DNA from 2 places in the Pseudoduganella sp. R-31 genome. Region 1 is predicted to be linked to the other one. Evidence: riboswitches for the same ligand, from Rfam matches in the RefSeq annotation. Region 1 holds a riboswitch; the other holds the start of a gene.
The links. Region 1 has a riboswitch for glycine ahead of ACN9MY_RS11270 (hypothetical protein). Riboswitches for the same ligand answer to the same signal wherever they lie in the genome.

Region 1 (9,434 bases):
TTGCGTGCGGCCAGTCGGCCAGCGGCGCAGCCGCTGCCGGTAGCGCCATTGCAAGCGCCGCGACCAGCATTGAAACCTGCTTCATCCTGCCTCCTTTTATGGCTGTTGCAGGAAGGCGCGATACCACTTGCCGCTTTCCTTCAGCTTTCGTTCTTGTGTTGTGTAATCGATGTGGACCAGGCCGAAACGGCGCAGGTAGCCTTCAGCCCACTCAAAATTGTCAACCAGGCTCCAGGCAAAATAGCCCTTCACCGGCACTCCGGCCGCTATCGCATCCTTCATGGCGCCCAGGTGGCGCGCCAGGTAACGGCGGCGGCCAAAGTCGGCCACGCTGCCATCGGCCAGCACTTCGTCGTCATAACAGGAGCCATTCTCGGTGATGTACAACTCCTTCGGCGCGTAATCGGCATGGATGCGGCCAAGCAGCTCGCTCATACCTTCCGGCGCCACTTCCCAGCCCATCGCAGTGGTCTCCGCACCGGCTGGAGGCGGCAGCACGCGCGCATCCAGCGGCTCGTGGCCGGGCGCGTCGGCAACCGTTTCCGGAAAATAGTAGTTCACGCCCATGAAGTCGGTCGCCACCGCGATCGCCTCCATATCGCCCTCGTGCACCATCGGTGCCGCCACCCCAAACCGCTCCAGCGCTGCCGCCGGGTAGCCGCGGCCATGCAGTGGGTCGAGGAACCAGCGGTAACGCAGGCCATCGTGGCGTTCGCATGCCGCGCGATCTTCTTCGCTGGAGCTGGCGGCGCGCAGCGGATGCAGGCTGAGGGAGATGCCTACGCGTGCCCCAGGCACGTTTTCGCGGATCAAGGGTACCGCCTTGCCATGCGAAAGCAGCACGTGGTGGCAAACCTGCAGCGCGGTGCCGAAATCAGTCACCCCTGGCGCATGCAGGCCTTCGAAATTGCCCAGGATGGCGGTGCACCAGGGCTCGTTGTGCGTAATCCAGTGCTGCACGCGGTCGCCCAGGCGGCGCGTTACAGCGTCCACGAACTCGAGGTAGCGCCGCACCGTGTCGCGTTCGGCCCAGCCCCCACGGTCCTGCAAGTACTGCGGCAAGTCCCAGTGGTAGAGGGTGGCCCAGGGCTGGAGGCCGCGTTCCAGCATGCCGTCCACCAGGCGCGAATAGAAGTCCAGTCCCTTCCGGTTGGGTTCCTCGCCCAAACCGGAGACGATGCGCGGCCAGGCAATCGAAAAGCGGTAGGCGTTCAAGCCCATGTCGCGGGCGATGTCCAGATCCTCCGGCCAGCGGTGATAGTGATCGCAGGCCACCAGGCCGCTGGAGCCGTCGCGCACCTTGCCGGGCGTGGCGGCAAAGCGGTCCCAGATTGATTCGGCCCGACCATCTTCCCTGCCGGCCCCCTCGATCTGGTATGACGAGGTGGCGCAGCCCCAAAGAAAATCGCGGGCGAAGTCGCTGCGCGCCGGGGCGCCTGGTTCAATCTGGTCTGGAGTAGTCATGTTCAATAGTGTACAGGAATTGGAAAGGTTTCCATATCTAGTCGAAAAAAAAGGGCGCACGCGCCCTTCTACTGGTTCAGTTCATGCAGCGGCCTGGCGCTTGGCGCTTGCCGCCTTGGCCAGGGACGCACGCAGCGTTACCGTCACGGGGAAGCTGCGCGTAACCGTGCGCCGCAAGTCGTAACAGCGGTTGAGCAAGGCGCTCAGGCCATTCATGGTCATTTCGCGCCATGGCATGTGGACGGTAGTCAGGCGTGGCGCAGAAAACTCCGCGCTTGGCGTATCGTCGTAAGCAATGACGGACAGGTCGACCGGAACGCGGATGCCCGCCTCCTGGAAATAGGACAGCGCTCCGACCGCCATTTCATCGTTGGCGCAGAACAGGGCTGTGCAGCGGTGCCCCGACTCCACCAGCTCCTTGGCCGCCGCCCAGCCGCCAGCCGGCGAAAAGTCGCTCTCGGCGACCCACATGCGGCTGGTGTCGATGCCGCCGTCCTGCAGTTCCTCCATGAAGCCATCGATCCGCTCCACGTTGTCGGCCAGGCGCGACGGTCCGGCCACCACGGCGATATCGCGGTGCTTGTGGTCCAGAAGCGCGCGTGCCGCGAGCCGGCCGCCAAGTTTGTGGTCCACGGTGAAGCACTGGTCGGGAATGCTGGCCAGGCTGTGGTTCAGCACCACGATCCGGCCCTGCTGCGTACCCAGCGCCTCGATATCTTCGTCCTGCAAGGCGCTGGTCATCACGATCAGGCCATCGCAGCCACGCTCCATCAGGAACTGGATGCCGTCCTTGGCCTGTTTGCGTTCGTCGCCCAGGCCGACGCCGAAAGCCACCACCATGTGCAGGCCGGCCGCCCGCAGTTCGGTATCGATGATCTGCAGGATCGGCGTGTAGAAGGTGCCGCTCAGGACCGGGATATACACACCGATCATCTGGCTGGTGCCGGTCAGCAGCGTGCGCGCCGCATGCGACGGCCGGAATCCCAGTTCGTCAATCGCCTTCTTCACCTTTTCAAGCGTGGCTGGGGACACCGAACCTTTGCCGCTGACTACACGGGAGGCGGTGCCCAGTCCTACACCCGCAAGGCGGGCTACGTCTTTGATAGTGGCCACTGGAATCCTTTTCTTCTTATAACGTCATCGCGAGCATACTTGAAGCGCCCGCCAAATCAAAGCGACTGCCGCTATCCGGATCGAACAGCGAAGCGCGTTGTGCATCAATCTCGAATGCGACCATGTCATCCGGCGCAATCGGGCGGCTGCCCTGCAAGATGCAGGAGAGCAGCTTGCCGCCGCAATCGAGCCATACTACGCGATGGCTTCCCATCGGCTCGACCAGCGTGACGCGCCCCTGCATCGGGCCGGCCAGCACCAGGGAAATATGTTCCGGACGGACGCCCAATACAGCCTTGCGCCCATCGCCAGTCCCGGCATGCTCGTCCATCGCCAAGCGCAGGCTGCCGCCCGCAAACGTGCCGGAGGCATCGACTTCGCCTTCAATGAAGTTCATGGCGGGCGCACCGAGGAAGCCGGCGACGAAGAGGTTTGCCGGCCGCTCGTACACATGGCCCGGCGTGCCGACCTGCTGGATCTGCCCCGCCCGCATGACGGCAATGCGGCTGGCCAGCGTCATGGCTTCCACCTGGTCGTGCGTCACGTAGATCATGGTGGCGCCCAGTTGCTGGTGCAGCAGCTTCAGCTCGCGCCGCAAATCGGTACGCAGCTTCGCATCGAGGTTGGAGAGCGGCTCGTCGAACAGGTAAACGCTGGCCTCGCGCACCAGCGCGCGGCCAATCGCCACTCGTTGCCGCTGCCCTCCCGAAAGTGCCGCCGGTTTACGGCCAAGCAGGTCGCCCAGGTGCAGCATGGCTGCCGCGCGGTCAACGCGGCGCCTGATTTCCTCCTTCGCCACACCCGCAATGCGCAGGCCGAACGACATGTTCTTTTCGACCGTCATGGTCGGATACAGGGCGTAGGACTGGAATACCATGCCGATCCCGCGATCGCTCGGATCCGTGCGCGACATGTCCTTGCCGCCGATCTCGATCGTGCCACCGCTGGCTTCCGTCAGCCCCGCAATGCTGTGCAACAAGGTCGACTTGCCGCAACCGGAGGGCCCGAGCAGGACCAGGAATTCGCCCTCCTCCACCTCCAGATCCAGGCCCCGGATAATGGCGTTGCCGCCAAGGCTAATGTCCAGCTTTTTAAGACTTACGTTCGACATCCGTTCAACCTTTCACAGCGCCGGCAGCGATGCCGCGCACGAACCAGCGGCCCGACAGGAAATAAATCGTCAAGGGCACCAGTGCCGTCAGGATCGTGGCCGCCATATTGACGTTGTAAAGACGCGTGCCTGTCGTCGTATTGATCACATTGTTCAACTGCACCGTCATTGGCAAGTTGTCGCGCCCGGCAAAAACCAGGCCCAGGATATAGTCGTTCCATACGCCGGTAAGCTGCATGATCGCCGCCACTACCAGCATAGGTACCGACAAGGGCAGCATCACGTGCCAGAAGATGCGCCAGAAACCGCCGCCATCGATACGCGCGGCATGGAACAGCTCCTGCGGCAGCGCCGCGTAGTAATTGCGGAACAGCAGCGTCAGCACCGGCATGCCGAACACCAGGTGCACGATCACAATGGCCGGCAACGAACCAAAGACACCCAGGCCGGCCATCATGCGCACCAGCGGATAGATCATCACTTGTACCGGTACAAAGGCTCCCAGCAACAGGATGCCGAACAACAGATTCGCGCCGCGCGGCCGCCAGAAAGACAAGGCATAACCATTCAGCGCTCCCAGCGCAATCGGCAGCATCGTGCTTGGCACGGCGATACGCACCGAATTCCAGAACCCGCCCTGCACACCCTCGCAAGCCGCGCCGGTGCATGCCTCGCTCCAGGCAGCCCGCCAGGCGTCCAGTGTGGGCGCCAGCGGCAAGGCGAAAATATTCCCCAGCCGGATCTCGTCCATCGATTTCAGCGAAGTCGCCAGCATCACGTACAGCGGCAGCAGGAAGAACAGCGCCGCGCTGGCCAGGAAGGCGTAAAGCCCGATACGCGCCGCCTTCATGCCCTACCTCTCCTGCTGCGGGCATAAGCCCATGGCGCCAGCAGGGCCAGCACCGTCAGGAGCAACACCACCGCGCCGGCCGAGGCCAGGCCGATATTCGCGCGCAGGAACAGGTGATCCATGATGAATTTCGCCGGCACTTCGCTGGCCGTACCCGGGCCGCCCTGGGTCATCGACACGACGGCGTCGTATAACTTCACCACCATGGTCGCCAGCAGGATGAAAACGGTCGCCAGGGTTGGCGCCAGCATCGGCAGAATAATGGAAACATAGACGCGCCAGGCCGGAATGCCGTCCAGTCGCGCAGCCTTCCATATTTCCGGATCAACGCTGCGCAGGCCGGCCAGCATCAGCGCCATGACGAAACCTGATGCCTGCCACACCGACGCCAGCACCACCGTATAGAGCACCATGTCCTGGTCCACCAGCCAGTCAATCTCAACGCCCGGCATGCCGCCGGGCGTCAGGATCCACTGCCACACCAGCCCCGTCGCGACAAATGACATCGCATACGGGTACAGGAACAGGGTGCGCAGTGCACCCTCGCCGGCAACCTGCCGATCGATCGCGGCAGCCAGCAGAAAGCCGATCACCATGCAGGCCAGCACGAACAGCACGCCAAACAACGCCAGGTTGTGCAGCGACAGCAGCCAGCGCTCATTGTCGAACAGGCGCTCATACTGCGCCATGCCAACCAGCTTGCTGGTCGCGATGCTGCGCGAACTGGTGAGGGATACGTAGAACGTCCAGGCGAAGGAGCCGAGGTAGCCCACGCATACCGTCAGCAACATCGGCAACAGCGCCGCATAAGACATGGCTCGACGCACCGCTCAGTTCCTCAGCGCCGCAGCAAGCGCCTTCTGCGCCTTGTCAACCGTCATCGATGTGTTCCAGTACGCGGTCAGCGCGTCCTGGACTGCACCGTTCTGGTCGGGAGTCAGGTAGATTTCGGGCGCCCCGACCTGTCGATTGCGGTCGCGCATGATGGCGGCGCCCGCGCGGGCGCAGGCGTCGAGCTGGCTGGTATCGGCATCCACACGCGGAGGCACCGAGCCTTTGAGTTTGTTGAAGCTCACCTGTGTCGCAGGCGCCAGCAGCACTTTGGTCATCAGCTTCTGTGCCTGCTGCACTACCGCCTGCTCCGAACGAGGAAAGACGAAAGCGTCGCCCTGGATCAGGTACGGCGAATTCGCGCCAAGGCCCGCGATGCAGCCGTAATCGACGCCGGGCGCCATTTTTGCATTGCTGAATTCGCCCTTGGCCCAATCCCCCATGATCTGCATGCCCGCCTTGCCGCTAACCAGCATTGCGGTCGCGTCATTCCAGTTGCGGCCCGGTGACGCGGGATCGACATAGGATTGCAGGCGCTTGAAGGCCAGCAGCACTTTGCGCACCGGTTCGGAATTGATCGCACGCTGGTCGCGATCGCGCATCACTTGCAGGTAGAGCTGGCGCCCTCCCATGTTTGCCAGCAGCGATGCGAACAGAATGTGCTCCTGCCACGCCTGCCCGCCATGCGCCAGCGGCACCAGGCCCGCGGCCTTGAGTCTATCCAGCGCGGCAAAAAGTTCGTCGACGGTTGCAGGTTCTTTTGCGATGCCGGCCTTTTTGAAGGCGGCCCTGGAATACCAGATCCAGGTCTGCATGTGGATGTTCATCGGCATCGCGTAGTAATGGCCATCGATGCGGATGGTGTTGACGATCGGTTCCGGCAGCGTGGATTCCCAGCGCTCCTGGCGTGCGACATCATCCAGTTGCACCAGCATGTCCTGGTCCACTATATCGAGGAACTGCTTGGAAATATTGAACTGCGCTGCAGCAGGCGCCTTGCCGCCAACCATGCGATTGAGGGTCACCGCGCGAGCCTGCTCGCCACCGGCAATCGCCGTATCGATCCATGTGCCGCCGGCGGCACGATAGGCACTTGCGAGCTGCTTGACGGCAGCGGATTCACCGCCTGACGTCCACCAATGGATCACTTCTGCGCTTGGCCCGGCAGCCTGCGCGGAGGTGGCGCCGAACGCCATTGCACAAGCAAATAACTGCTTAAACATCCCGTCTCCTCTGTGTGCCGCTTATTTTTGGAAACGTTACCAATTTCCCAGGCGAGTGTCAATAGAATAACAGGAAAGTCCTTCTTGGCGAAAACGCAACGTGTATCGGAAAACGATTGAAATCGAATAAATCCCTGGGATATCCTGATTTCGCTGCCGGAGCATTCCGGTCGCGCGATCGGGAGAGTTTGTCCCACCCATGGACAACGCCGAAGGAGCAAGCCGCCCCCGGAATCTCTCAGGCCAAAGGACCGGTCGCGTGTTTTCACAACTCTGAAGAGCCGCCGGCAAGGGTAAGCGCCGGCGCACCGAAGGAGCAAGCAGGCCGCCAACGCCTGTGAAACTCTCAGGTCCAGCACAGAGGGGGCAATCACCTCGCACCTCAAGAACATCTGATCAACCTTCAGAGGAGTAGTCACATGCATACGCATCGACTCTGGCTGCGCATTGCCTGCGCAGCGATGTTGGCCGCCCCGTTCCTGGCAAAAGCAGACAACGGCGCGGCATTGCAGGCCGCCAAACGCGGACTCGTACAATTCGCCGAGCACCAGCAGGCGATTCGCCCCGGCAGCGCACCGGTCGACTTCCCGCTCGATATCACGGACGTGGGCGACTTGAAGCAAGCCACGGTCGGCCACGGTTTCGAGGTCTACACCGTCGACCCGAAAGACCTGCTGGCGCGCGGCGACCTGGCATCCCTAGCCAAGCCTACCGGCGAATGGCGCTTCGTCATTTCCCTGCACGGGAAGCCCATCGGACTGGCGACTGTCCAGCGTGTGAACGGCCGTTATGAAACCGTCGCCTATGGCGCCTCCATCCTCGCAAAAGACGTGGATGCTGCGATGGCGGTTCACGGCAACAGCGCGCGTTCCAACCTGCGCTTCATCCGCATCTACCAGGCCCGCGCCGACCTGCTGGAAGTGGACCACGCCAAGTTCGCGCCGCTGCACTCGGCTCGCGAATCGCTGCTGCTTCAGAAGAACGGCAACCAGCTGGTCGACGGCACGGAATTGCTGGAGCCATTGCGCGCCGCCGTCAAAGCCAACATTGAAGCATTTCGCTAAGGAGGACCGACTATGAAAATCGCAAAAATCGTGGCCGGTGCAGCGCTGGTGCTTGCCCTGCCCTCAGCCTTCGCGCAATGGCGTACCTTGAACGTCCCGCTGGTGACGCAGGAACACAGCCAGTGGTGCTGGGCAGGCTCCAGCAAAGCGGTCCTGAACTACTACAGCCGCACACCCAGCCAATGCCAGATCGTGAACTGGGCTTACGGCATCAACTACGCCTGCGGCAACAGCACCTTCAACTGGAACAGCTACGCCAACCGGCCGAACAATATGTACGGCACGTCCGGCAGCGTGCAGAACATCCTGTACAACTGGGGCGTGCCAAACACGGCGATCAACAACTACCTGTCGTGGAATTCGGTGGTGAATGAGATCAATGGCAACCGCCCCTTCGTGATCCGCTACGGCTGGACCAATGGCGGGGGGCATATCATGGTGGGACGCGGTTACGAAACCTACAACGGAACCAACTACATCTACATCATGAACCCGTGGCCAGGCGAAGGACAGACCTACCGCACCTTTGCATCGGCAGTCAGCGCCTATGACCACAATTGGACGCACACGCAACGCATGAACGTCAGCCCTTAAACTAAAAAGCCCGCCAGCAAACGCCTGGCGGGCTTTTCATGTCAGTTGCTGCCGCCCAGTTGTTCCAGCTTGGCGGCCCACTTCTTCGACTCGTCGACGTTACGGGCTGTGCCGACGCCATTCTCGAGCAGGTAGACCAGCTTGCGGATAGCAGTAATTTCCCCCTGCTCCGCTGCCTGGCGATAATAGGTTGCGGCCTGGATGTAGTCCTTTTTCACGCCTTGCCCCATCCAGTACATGCCAGCCAGCCTGACTTGCGCTTGCGCGCTTCCCAGCTTTGCCGCCTGCTGGTAGACCACCGCGGCTTGCGCCAGGTCGACCGGGCCGCCCTTGCCCAGGTCGAGCATGACGGCGAGGTTGGTGGCGGCATCCTTGTTGTCCTGTGCAGCAGCTTTGCTGAACCATGCGCGGGCCTGCGCCAGGTCCTGCGCAACGCCGTCGCCATTGGAATACAGCAGCCCCGCGTAGAACTGCGCCATCGCATGTCCCTGCGCGGCAGCTTTCAGGTACCACTCCAGCGCCTGGGCAGGGTCCTTTGGCACCGTATTACCGGTGTGATAGGCCACTGCAAGGTCGTACTGGGCGTTGGCATCTCCGGTCACGGCGCGCTTGCGGATTGGCGCAAGAGGACCGGCCGCCTGGCGCTCCATTGCTGCGATCAGGTCCAGCGCCTCCTGTGCACTCTTGCTGCCGGCGGCGGCTGCCTTCTGGTACCACTGCTTTGCCTGCGCCTGGTCGGCTGGGACTCCCCGGCCTTCGAAATACATGCCTGCCACCTGCTCGATCGCTGCAACATCATTCTGTTCGATCGCCTTGCGCAGCAAGGCCAGTGCACCGGCGCCGTCCTGCTTGATGCTGCGGCCAGCGGCCATCAGGCCAGCCAGTTGGCGCATCGCAGGTACGCTGCCCTGGTCGACAGCGCGCGAGTACCACTTCACAGCCTCGACATCGTTCTGGTCGGTACCCTGTCCGCGCTCGTACATCATGCCCAAGTTGAACTGTACGTTCGGGTCATTGCTGCGTGTGGCTTGCTCAAAAAACCCTCGGAAAGCGCGCGCGTAATTGCCTTTTGCGTACTCTTCATTAGGGGTGCGGGAAAATGCCTGCGCATGTGCAAAATGCACGGGGAAGTGCAGACAAGCCAGGAGTGCTACGTACCGGAACTTCAACGCCATATTATGTTT
Region 2 (9,434 bases), 1.6 Mb from region 1:
CGGCATGCCCGGCAGGCCACCACCGGGTACAACACCGCCGGCAGGAATCATCATGCCGCCCACGGCCGGCACGCCAGGGACGCCGGCCATCATTGGCGCGGCACCAGTTGCAACGCCCGGCGCCATGCCAACGCCACCAGGCATTGCCATGCCAGGCGCCGCGCCGGCCACATAGCCTGGCGCAGGCATTGGCTGCCCCGGCGCTGCCATTGGCGCTGCTGTCCCGGCACTTGCCGGCGCGGCAGCTGCCAGCGCCTCCGCTGTATGCGCAGGCGTACCATACAGCCCCGGCGTCACGCTCAGAGTGGGCAGGGACAGGTCGAGGTCGCCTAGTTGGTCAAATCCGGTCGGCGCTGCCTTGCCGCCCGGCGCATCGCCCGCACCAGAGAAGAATTGGCGCAATTGCTCCGCCAGCGCGGCCTGCTGGTTTTTCTTGCGAGATGACGCTTGCGACGCATCGTGCGAGTCAGCGCGGCGTGACTTGTGTTTTTCGACCGAGCCCGGCCCCACGCCCTTGCGCTCGAGCGCTGAACTCAGCTCCTGCAGCATGGCGCCAAAATCGAAGAACTCTTCCGGACGCAGGAATGGCTTCATCAGCTCATTCGCCTCCTCATCCTTGATGAAATCGATCCACGCCTGCTGGAAGGCGCCGAGGAAGACTTCCGGCCGGAAGGGGTTCTGGTTAATGCGCAGGATATCGCGGTCCAACAGGAAGGCCAGGCGCACATTCAGGGTGGCGAGGCCATCGGAATACTTGGCTTCAAACGGCTTGCTGAAGCTGCCCAAGGTCACCTTGGTATCCATTTCCTCCATGGACACCAGGGACAGGGACTCAGCCACCTTGCGCACCGGCGCCTTCTGCCCTGGCGCCAGTTGCGCGATTTCCAGCCGCAGGTCGTTTTCCAGTTGCCTGGCGAAGATGCCGAGGAAGGCGTAGTGATCGGTGCGCAGCCGGTTGCCGGCGCGCAAGCGCGCTTGCAGTGTCTTGACGTCGACTGCCTCGCCCGCGTCCACCAGGCTGCCCGCCCATTGGGTGGACAACTCATTGAACTGATCACTGATGTGCTTGTTGACCAGGCTAATCAGGTTTTCCAACAAGGCATGCCGCGGCGTGACCGCTTTTTGGGGCGCCGAAGATGTGTGGTTTTCTGGAAGCATGGTCTGGCCTGACTTTGGTGGTTATTCACATTGTCGCAGATTCTTTCCACATGGCAATAGGCAAATCAAAAGAATCTGCAAATATTTTCGGCGATGTGGTCAAACGGTTGGGTTTGCACCACAATGGTGCAAGGTCATGTCCTACACGCCGGTCAGTTGTATTCCGATTCACCTTTACTATTGCAGAAAGCATGATGAAGTTCCGATCCTTCAGAAAGGAACTGTCATGAAATCCAGGCAAAAATCCAGCAAGCAGAGTTCGAGCTCGGGCACACGCCAAAGCGCCGACCAGGGTTCACGTTCGGGAGCCCAGCCGGCCAGCCAGCAGTCCGATACGGCCGTCAGAGCAAGACGGACAAGAAGACACCTGCCAGCCGTAGCGGCAATCGCTAGATGACGGGCGCGGCATAGGGGGGCTGGGAGTTCGCTTCCAGGCCCTGTCGTTTCAGATATTGCGCTTCAGATGTTCGTTACGCGCTTGCCCTTGGGCGGCTTGAAGTCGGCCACGTCGTTGACGAGACCGACCTTGGCAGCTTCCTGGGCAGTCAGGTGCAGGTCTGAATAGGCGTGGATATTCCAATGTTCGTCGGTCAGGCGAACATATTTGCGCAAGATCGATTCGGTGCGGGCGTCGTCCGCCTGCAAGCCTTCCACAATGATGCGCAGCGCATCCGGGCGCGCTCCGTGCGGCGCACTTGCATGCGACTTGTGCACCATGAAACGCGCGGTTTCGCTGGCAAAGCGTTCGTCGCCGGACAGGAACAGGATGACGGCAATGGAAGCCACCGCTCCGCCGTTATACGTGACGATCTTGATCGGCAAGTTGCGCAGGTAATTGTGCAGGCACAAGCCGTCGCTCACGTAGCCGCCGTTGGACTGGATCAGGATGTGGGCGGTTTCGATCCCATCCTCTGTCATGTCCGCCACCGCATCGAACATGCGGTGCACCATATCGCTGTTCACGTCGCCGGACAGGGTGAACCAGGCCTCGGTATCGCGTTTTTGCTTTTCTTCGCTCATGGTCGCTCCACTCTGTAAATGGATGTCCGGTCATTCTAGCGCAGACCGCCATCCAGGCGTGCCCTCCTCAGTCATTAGCCAGCACATCCTCCAGGCATCGCGCCACCAGCAGCTTCGCAGACCAGCGCGGATCGAAGTCGAGCAATTTGATTGTTGTAAATTCAATCGACTGACGCGTTCCCCAAGCCTCACAAACGAAGGAATTCGGGCGCCAACCCTGGCCTTGCGTCACGGCTTACTTTGCCCAATTCCTGGTCATGAAACTGCGGGTTCACGGCCCAGTCGATTGCCGCCTCCAGCCAGGGGCAGAAGATGGCAAGAAATTCCCTGTAATAGCGTTCAACCGCGGCTTTCCAGGGATTGCCATAGTCGTCGTTTGGCGTTTTCATGACCATTGGACCAACGGCCCAGCGGCAAGTTCCCCGGGGCCGCAAGATTGACTTTATTGCCCTCCTGTCATATAGTCGCAAGTCTTGATCGGGAGAGACCAGCTGCCGCTGGCGCCGAAGGGGCATTACCCAGAAACTCTCAGGCAAAAGGACCGAACAAGGGCCCCATGGGCTAAAACTCTGGAGAGCGGCCCGCCATGGCGCAGGGCCCACCGAAGGGGCGTGCGGGATTACCTTCCCGTTATCTCTCAGGTACCAAGGACAGAGGGGTAGGCGTATTCATGTTTACGTTTATTAACCCCTATTCTCTGCCCTGAGGTATCAATGACGCTCAAAGCAACCCCACTCAACAATGCTCATCGTGCCCTTGGCGCCCGTATGGTCGACTTTGGCGGCTGGGACATGCCGGTCAACTACGGCTCCCAGATCGAAGAGCACCATGCCGTGCGCACCGACGTCGGCATGTTCGACGTGGCCCATATGTGCGTGGTTGACATCAAGGGCGCCAACGTACGTTCCTTCCTGCGCGGCCTGGTCGCCAACAACGTCGACAAACTTCAAGTGTCGGGCAAGGCCCTGTACTCCTGCATGCTGACCCCGGAAGGCACCGTCATCGACGACCTGATCATCTACTTCATCAACGAAGAGTGGTTCCGCCTGGTGGTCAACGCCGGCACCGCGGAAAAAGACATCGCGTGGATGAACAAGCAGAACGAAGCCGCCAAGGCCGGCCTGACCATCACCCAGCGCCGCGACGGCGCCAACGCCATGGCCCTGATCGCCGTGCAAGGCCCGAACGCCCGCGCCAAAGTGTGGGAAGTGATCCCGCAAGCCAAGGAAGCCACCGCTGAAATGAAGCCATTCAACGTGGCCCTGGTGCCAGGCACCGCCTTCGGCGAAGCCATGGTAGCCCGCACCGGCTACACCGGTGAAGACGGCTTCGAAATCGGCGTCGCCGCGGAACAAGCTGAAAACCTGTGGAATGCCCTGAATGCGGCAGGCGTGAAGCCAGCCGGCCTGGGCGCGCGCGACACCCTGCGCCTGGAAGCCGGCATGAACCTGTACGGCCAGGACATGGACGAAACCGTGAACCCGCTGGACGCCGGCCTGGCATGGACCATCGACCTGGTCTCCGAGCGCGACTTCATCGGCAAGGCAGCCCTGCAAGCGAAAGGCCAGAACGCACAATTCGTCGGCCTGATCCTGCGCGAAAAAGGCGGCGTGCTGCGCGCCCACCAGAAAGTCATCGCCTCCAACGGCGAAACTGGCGAAATCACCTCCGGCACCTTCTCCCCTACCATGCAGCAGGCGATCGCGCTGGCGCGCGTGCCGATGGGCGTGAACGTGGGCGACACCGTGCACGTGGAAATCCGCGACAAGAAGCTGGCCGCCACCGTGGTGAAGCTGCCTTTCGTCCGTAACGGTAAAATCCTGGTTGCTTGAGCCAGACCCGTAAAACCAAACAATAACCTTAGCCTTGGAGCCAACATGAGCAACATTCCAGCAGACCTGAAGTACACCGAGTCCCACGAGTGGGTACGCGCTGAAGCGGACGGCACCGTGACCGTCGGCATCACCGAATTCGCGCAAGACGCCCTGGGCGACATCGTGTTCGTCGAGCTGCCAAAAGTAGGCGCCTCCTTCACCGCCGGCGACGACGCCGCCGTGGTGGAATCGGTGAAAGCCGCCTCCGACATCTACGCGCCGGTTTCGGGCGAAGTGGTTGCCGTGAACGACGCCGTAGTCGGCGCGCCTGAATCGATCAACGCCGACGCCTACGCGAACTGGCTGTTCAAGATCAAGCCAAGCGACGCCAACGCCATCAACGGCCTGCTGGACGCCGCTGCTTACGGCAACGTAGCGCACTAATTACCGCATTACCGGGCCCGCTGCGTGCGGGCCTTTTTCACATTCTGGCCAAGAGATTTCCCACCATGACCCGCACCAGCCTGACCCAACTTGAAGCCCGCGATGCCTTCATCGCCCGCCACATCGGCCCGGAAGCCGCAGAACAGCAGCAAATGCTGGACGTGCTCGGCTACGCAACCCGCGCCGCCCTGATCGATGCCATCGTCCCGCCGGGCATCCGCAACAAGAATGACCTGCCGCTGGGCCAGTTCTTCCAGCCGCTGCCGGAGAACGAAGCACTGGCCAAGCTGAAAGGCATCGCTTCCAAGAACAAGGTGCTGAAATCCCTGATCGGCCAGGGCTACTACAACGCCCACACCCCGGGCGTGATCCTGCGTAACATCTTCGAAAACCCAGCCTGGTACACCGCTTACACCCCATACCAGCCGGAGATCTCCCAGGGCCGCCTGGAAGCGATCCTGAACTTCCAGCAGGTGCTGATCGACCTGACCGGCATGGCCATCGCCAACTCGTCCATGCTGGACGAAGGCACCGCCGCTGCCGAAGCCATGACCCTGATCCAGCGCGTCGGCAAGTCGAAGTCGAACACCTTCTACGTCGCCAACGACGTGCTGCCGCAGACCCTGGAAGTGGTGCAGACCCGCGCCGAGCCGCTGGGCATCACCGTCAAGACCTTCGACCCGTCCGAACTGGCCGGCGTGACCGATGCTTTCGGCGTGCTGCTGCAATACCCGGGCGTGAACGGCGTTGTGCACGACTACCGCGCTGCCGTTGAAACGGTCAAAGCTTCCGGTGCCATGGTGATCGTTGCCGCTGACCTGCTGGCCCTGACCATGCTGACGCCTCCAGGCGAATGGGGCGCCGACGTTGTGGTCGGCAACTCGCAGCGCTTCGGCGTACCGCTGGGCTTCGGCGGCCCGCACGCCGGCTACATGGCCACCCGCGACGAATACAAGCGCTCCATGCCAGGCCGCCTGGTTGGCGTGACCGTCGACCAGAACGGCAACAAGGCTTACCGCCTGGCCCTGCAGACCCGCGAACAGCACATCCGCCGCGAAAAAGCGACCTCTAATATCTGTACCGCACAGGTGCTGCTGGCCGTGATGGCTTCGATGTACGCCGTCTACCACGGCCCGAAAGGGCTGAAGCAGATCGCCGAGCGCACCCACCGCTACACCGGCATCCTGGCCGCCAACCTGAAGTCCCTGGGCTACTCGGTCAACGACACCTTCTTCGACACCCTGACTGTCGCCACCGACAAGGCCAACGAACTGCACGCAGCCGCTGTTGCCGCGGGCATCAACCTGCGCAAGATCGACGCCAAGCACGTTGGCGTGTCGCTCGACGAAACCTGCGACCGCGACACCCTGGCAGCGCTGTGGAACGTGTTCAGCGGCGGCAAGGCTGCGCCGGACTTCGACGCAGTTGAAGCATCGGTCGGCGCCAGCTTCCCTGAAGCGCTGGCACGTACCTCCGCTTACCTGGAGCACCCAACCTTCAACCGCTACCACAGCGAAACCGAAATGCTGCGCTACCTGCGCTCCCTGGCCGACAAGGACCTGGCGCTGGACCGCACCATGATCCCGCTGGGCTCCTGCACCATGAAGCTGAACGCCACCAGCGAAATGATCCCGGTGACCTGGCCTGAGTTCTCGTCGATCCACCCGTTCGCACCGAACGACCAGACCGTCGGCTACCGCGAAATGATCGCCCAGCTGGAAGAAATGCTGTGCGCCGTGACCGGCTACGCCGCTGTCTCGCTGCAGCCTAACGCCGGCTCGCAGGGCGAATACGCCGGTCTGCTGGTGATCAAGAAGTACCACGAATCGCGCGGCGAAGGCCACCGCAACATCTGCCTGATTCCATCGTCGGCACACGGAACCAACCCTGCTTCCGCCGCCATGGTGGGCATGCAGGTTGTGGTGACCGCCTGCGACGACAAGGGCAACGTTGACCTGTTAGACCTGAAAGCCAAGGCCGAACAGCACTCCAAGAACCTGGCCTGCGTGATGGTGACCTACCCATCGACCCACGGCGTGTTCGAAGACGGCATCACCGAACTGTGCGAAATCATCCACTCCCACGGCGGCCAGGTTTACGTGGACGGCGCCAATATGAACGCACTGGTTGGCGTGGCCGGCCCAGGCGCGTTCGGCGGCGACGTATCGCACCTGAACCTGCACAAGACCTTCTGCATCCCGCACGGCGGTGGCGGCCCAGGCGTCGGCCCGATCGGCGTTGGCGCACACCTGGCCAAGTTCCTGCCGAACCAGCGCTCCAACGGCTACGTGCGCAGCGAGGACGGCATCGGTTCGATCTCGGCCGCACCGTTCGGCTCCGCATCGATCCTGCCGATCTCCTGGATGTATATCGCCATGATGGGCGGCGAAGGCCTGACCGCAGCCACCGAAACCGCGATCCTGAACGCCAACTACGTCGCACGCCGCCTGGCGCCGCACTTCCCTGTGCTGTACTCGGGCCACGACGGCCTGGTGGCGCACGAGTGCATCCTGGACCTGCGTCCCCTGACCGACGCCACCGGCATCAGCAACGAAGACGTGGCCAAGCGCCTGATGGACTTCGGCTTCCACGCCCCGACCATGAGCTTCCCTGTTCCGGGTACGCTGATGATCGAGCCGACCGAATCCGAGTCCAAGGTTGAACTGGACCGCTTCATCGACGCCATGATCGCCATCCGCGCCGAAATCGCCAAAGTGGAATCGGGCGAATTCGACAAGCTGGACAACCCGCTGAAGTTTGCCCCGCACACCGCTGAAGTGCTGCTGGCAGACAAGTGGGACCGCAAGTACAGCCGCGAAGTGGCCGCCTACCCTGTGCCGTCGCTGCGCAAGCAGAAGTACTGGCCGCCGGTTGGCCGCGCCGACAACGTATACGGCGACCGCAACCTGTTCTGCGCCTGCATTCCAGTCAGCGATTACGCATAAGCGCGCTTGCCGGAAACCGGTGAATCCGGGTCAGACCCAAGGGTCTGACCCTGGTTTACCGGTCTTGAAGGAAACTGAATGAAGCAATCTACCAAAGCAGCCCTGATTTCCGGCCTCGGCTTCCCCGGCCTTGGCCAAATGCTGGTACTGAAGCGCACAGTGCGCGGCCTGGCTTTCATGCTGCCGGCGCTGGCGGTCTTCGGCTGGCTGATGTACGGCGTCTGGAAAGCCACCGCGGTCCTGATGGACCAGGCCCTGAGCGGCGCCCTGCCGCCCGACCCGATCCTCATCGCCCAGCGGCTAACCAAGGCCAGCATCATGCCCGGCACCTCCACGGCAGGCTGGATCCTGCTGGCCTGCTGGGTCGCCAGCATCGTCGACGCGCTGCTGACGCGCGACAAGCCTTAAGCCACGCTGCGCGCCACCCGGGCTGCGCGCTGCACATCCTGTGCTTCGTCATCCCACACCGCGGCCTGGGTAATTTCCTCCGCCCCCACCTGGGCGCCATCGGCGTTAAAGCGCAGCCATGCCAACGCCCCGCCTGGCGTCACGCCGATCGCATGCACGCCGCCGTGATTCGGCGCCGCCATCAGCGCCGCCATCACCAGCGTCGTTGCGATAGGCACAGGCATGCCCCAATGCCCGCCCTGCTTCCGGCACACCAGCCACAGGCCGCCCGCACCGTCGCCATAAGCGAGGTACTCGCCCACCGGGCTCGACTCGCTCCACACCACGCATGCTCCGCCGATATTGGCGACCGGTTGCGGCACGGACTGCCCGCCGCGATAGACGACGATGCTCTCGCCTGCCACAAACACGTCAGGCACGTTCGGCACGTTGGACGGCGCCAGGTGCAGGCTGGACGCTCGGCGCGGCAGGCCCTGGTAGTCGATCGCGATCCCCCAGGAGGCCGCGCGTGAAAAGCTGTTGAAACGCAGGGTGCGGCCGCAAGGCGTATCACTCAGGCGCCAGGCGCCCGGCACGCGATAGCTGCCGATTGCCGACGCCAGCGAGTCAACGCCCTCCTGTTCTTCCCAGGCACTCAACGGGCCTTCCATCGCTGCGTTGAAGTACCAGGTCTTCGCCGCAGTCACCAGCACCATCGGCACGGCGCCCGACTGCAGCAGGCCAAAGGAGATACGCGTGACATCATCCTGCACTTCCGGCACATGGCGCGGCGCCATGCCGCGCATGGTCTCCACCCATGCTGCTTCGTCGAGGTGATTGGGAATGCCGACTGCCACATGCGAGGTCGGCCCGCCGCCGCTGGCCCATGGAGCAACAGCAAGCGCCAGCGCAATGGTGCCATCCGGCGCCTGCTGGACGTCGAGTGCCTGCACCTTGCCCGGCTGGTTCAAAGGCAGCATGCCGCTCAGGTCCGTCTGCGACCAACGGCCGAAGGGGGTGCGGCGGAACATATATAGCGAACGATTGGCGCCAACCGTAAACACCAGCGGCAAGCCTGATGCGTCACGCACTACGAACAGGGGCGAACGGGCCAGGGCCGGTGCTGCGCAAGGGCTGGAACGGTAGCCCGTTTCATACAGCGGCACCAGTTCCTGCCGCACCAGCGCAGGCAGCTCGCGGCCAGCCGTCACCTGGCTGCGCCAATAAGGCATGTCGGCCGGCTGCGACGTATCGTATCGATCGAACACCGCGTTGTAGGCGCGCAGCAGGCGCTCTTTCACGTCCAGTTCCGCCAGTTCCGGGCGCGCCAGCAAATGCAGCGCCAGCTCCGCGCGGCCGCGCACAGCCTCGCCCTGGCAGCTATACAGGGTAGTCCACGACAGCGCCTCGCTCGCCATCGGTTCACGTTGCAGCACAATGCGCGCCACGCGCGCTGCGGCATAACTCAAGGCGCCCGACGCACTGGCGCCGCCCCACTTCCGTACCTGTGCCACCGGCACAGATGTCATCAGCACAGACATGCTTCACTCCCCCAGTTCAATTTCTATGTCACCAGACTCATTGATGCGCAAGTCACGGCACCCCAGCTTGCGCCCTGGGGCCAGCCCCTCGGCAACGGCGGCGAACATGTCGCCGGTAGCCGTTG

Region 2: another riboswitch for glycine. It lies ahead of gcvT (glycine cleavage system aminomethyltransferase GcvT); the one in region 1 lies ahead of ACN9MY_RS11270 (hypothetical protein).

What each region holds. Positions count from the first base shown of each region.
Region 1 is NZ_CP183986.1:2,467,975-2,477,408, reverse strand. It holds gene ACN9MY_RS11305 (glycoside hydrolase family 3 N-terminal domain-containing protein) at 1-85, opposite strand, end outside; gene ACN9MY_RS11300 (GH1 family beta-glucosidase) at 97-1,464, opposite strand; gene ACN9MY_RS11295 (LacI family DNA-binding transcriptional regulator) at 1,546-2,577, opposite strand; gene ACN9MY_RS11290 (ABC transporter ATP-binding protein) at 2,594-3,688, opposite strand; gene ACN9MY_RS11285 (carbohydrate ABC transporter permease) at 3,693-4,538, opposite strand; gene ACN9MY_RS11280 (carbohydrate ABC transporter permease) at 4,535-5,353, opposite strand; gene ACN9MY_RS11275 (ABC transporter substrate-binding protein) at 5,369-6,592, opposite strand; glycine riboswitch at 6,762-6,856, shown strand; gene ACN9MY_RS11270 (hypothetical protein) at 7,012-7,656, shown strand; gene ACN9MY_RS11265 (C39 family peptidase) at 7,669-8,250, shown strand; gene ACN9MY_RS11260 (tetratricopeptide repeat protein) at 8,292-9,425, opposite strand.
Region 2 is NZ_CP183986.1:4,101,167-4,110,600, forward strand. It holds gene ACN9MY_RS18515 (DUF1631 family protein) at 1-1,095, opposite strand, end outside; gene ACN9MY_RS18520 (ATP-dependent Clp protease proteolytic subunit) at 1,618-2,178, opposite strand; gene ACN9MY_RS18525 (hypothetical protein) at 2,367-2,567, opposite strand; glycine riboswitch at 2,647-2,732, shown strand; glycine riboswitch at 2,738-2,842, shown strand; gene gcvT (glycine cleavage system aminomethyltransferase GcvT) at 2,892-4,010, shown strand; gene gcvH (glycine cleavage system protein GcvH) at 4,056-4,436, shown strand; gene gcvP (aminomethyl-transferring glycine dehydrogenase) at 4,502-7,381, shown strand; gene ACN9MY_RS18545 (hypothetical protein) at 7,460-7,789, shown strand; gene ACN9MY_RS18550 (hypothetical protein) at 7,786-9,309, opposite strand; gene ACN9MY_RS18555 (hypothetical protein) at 9,313-9,434, opposite strand, start outside.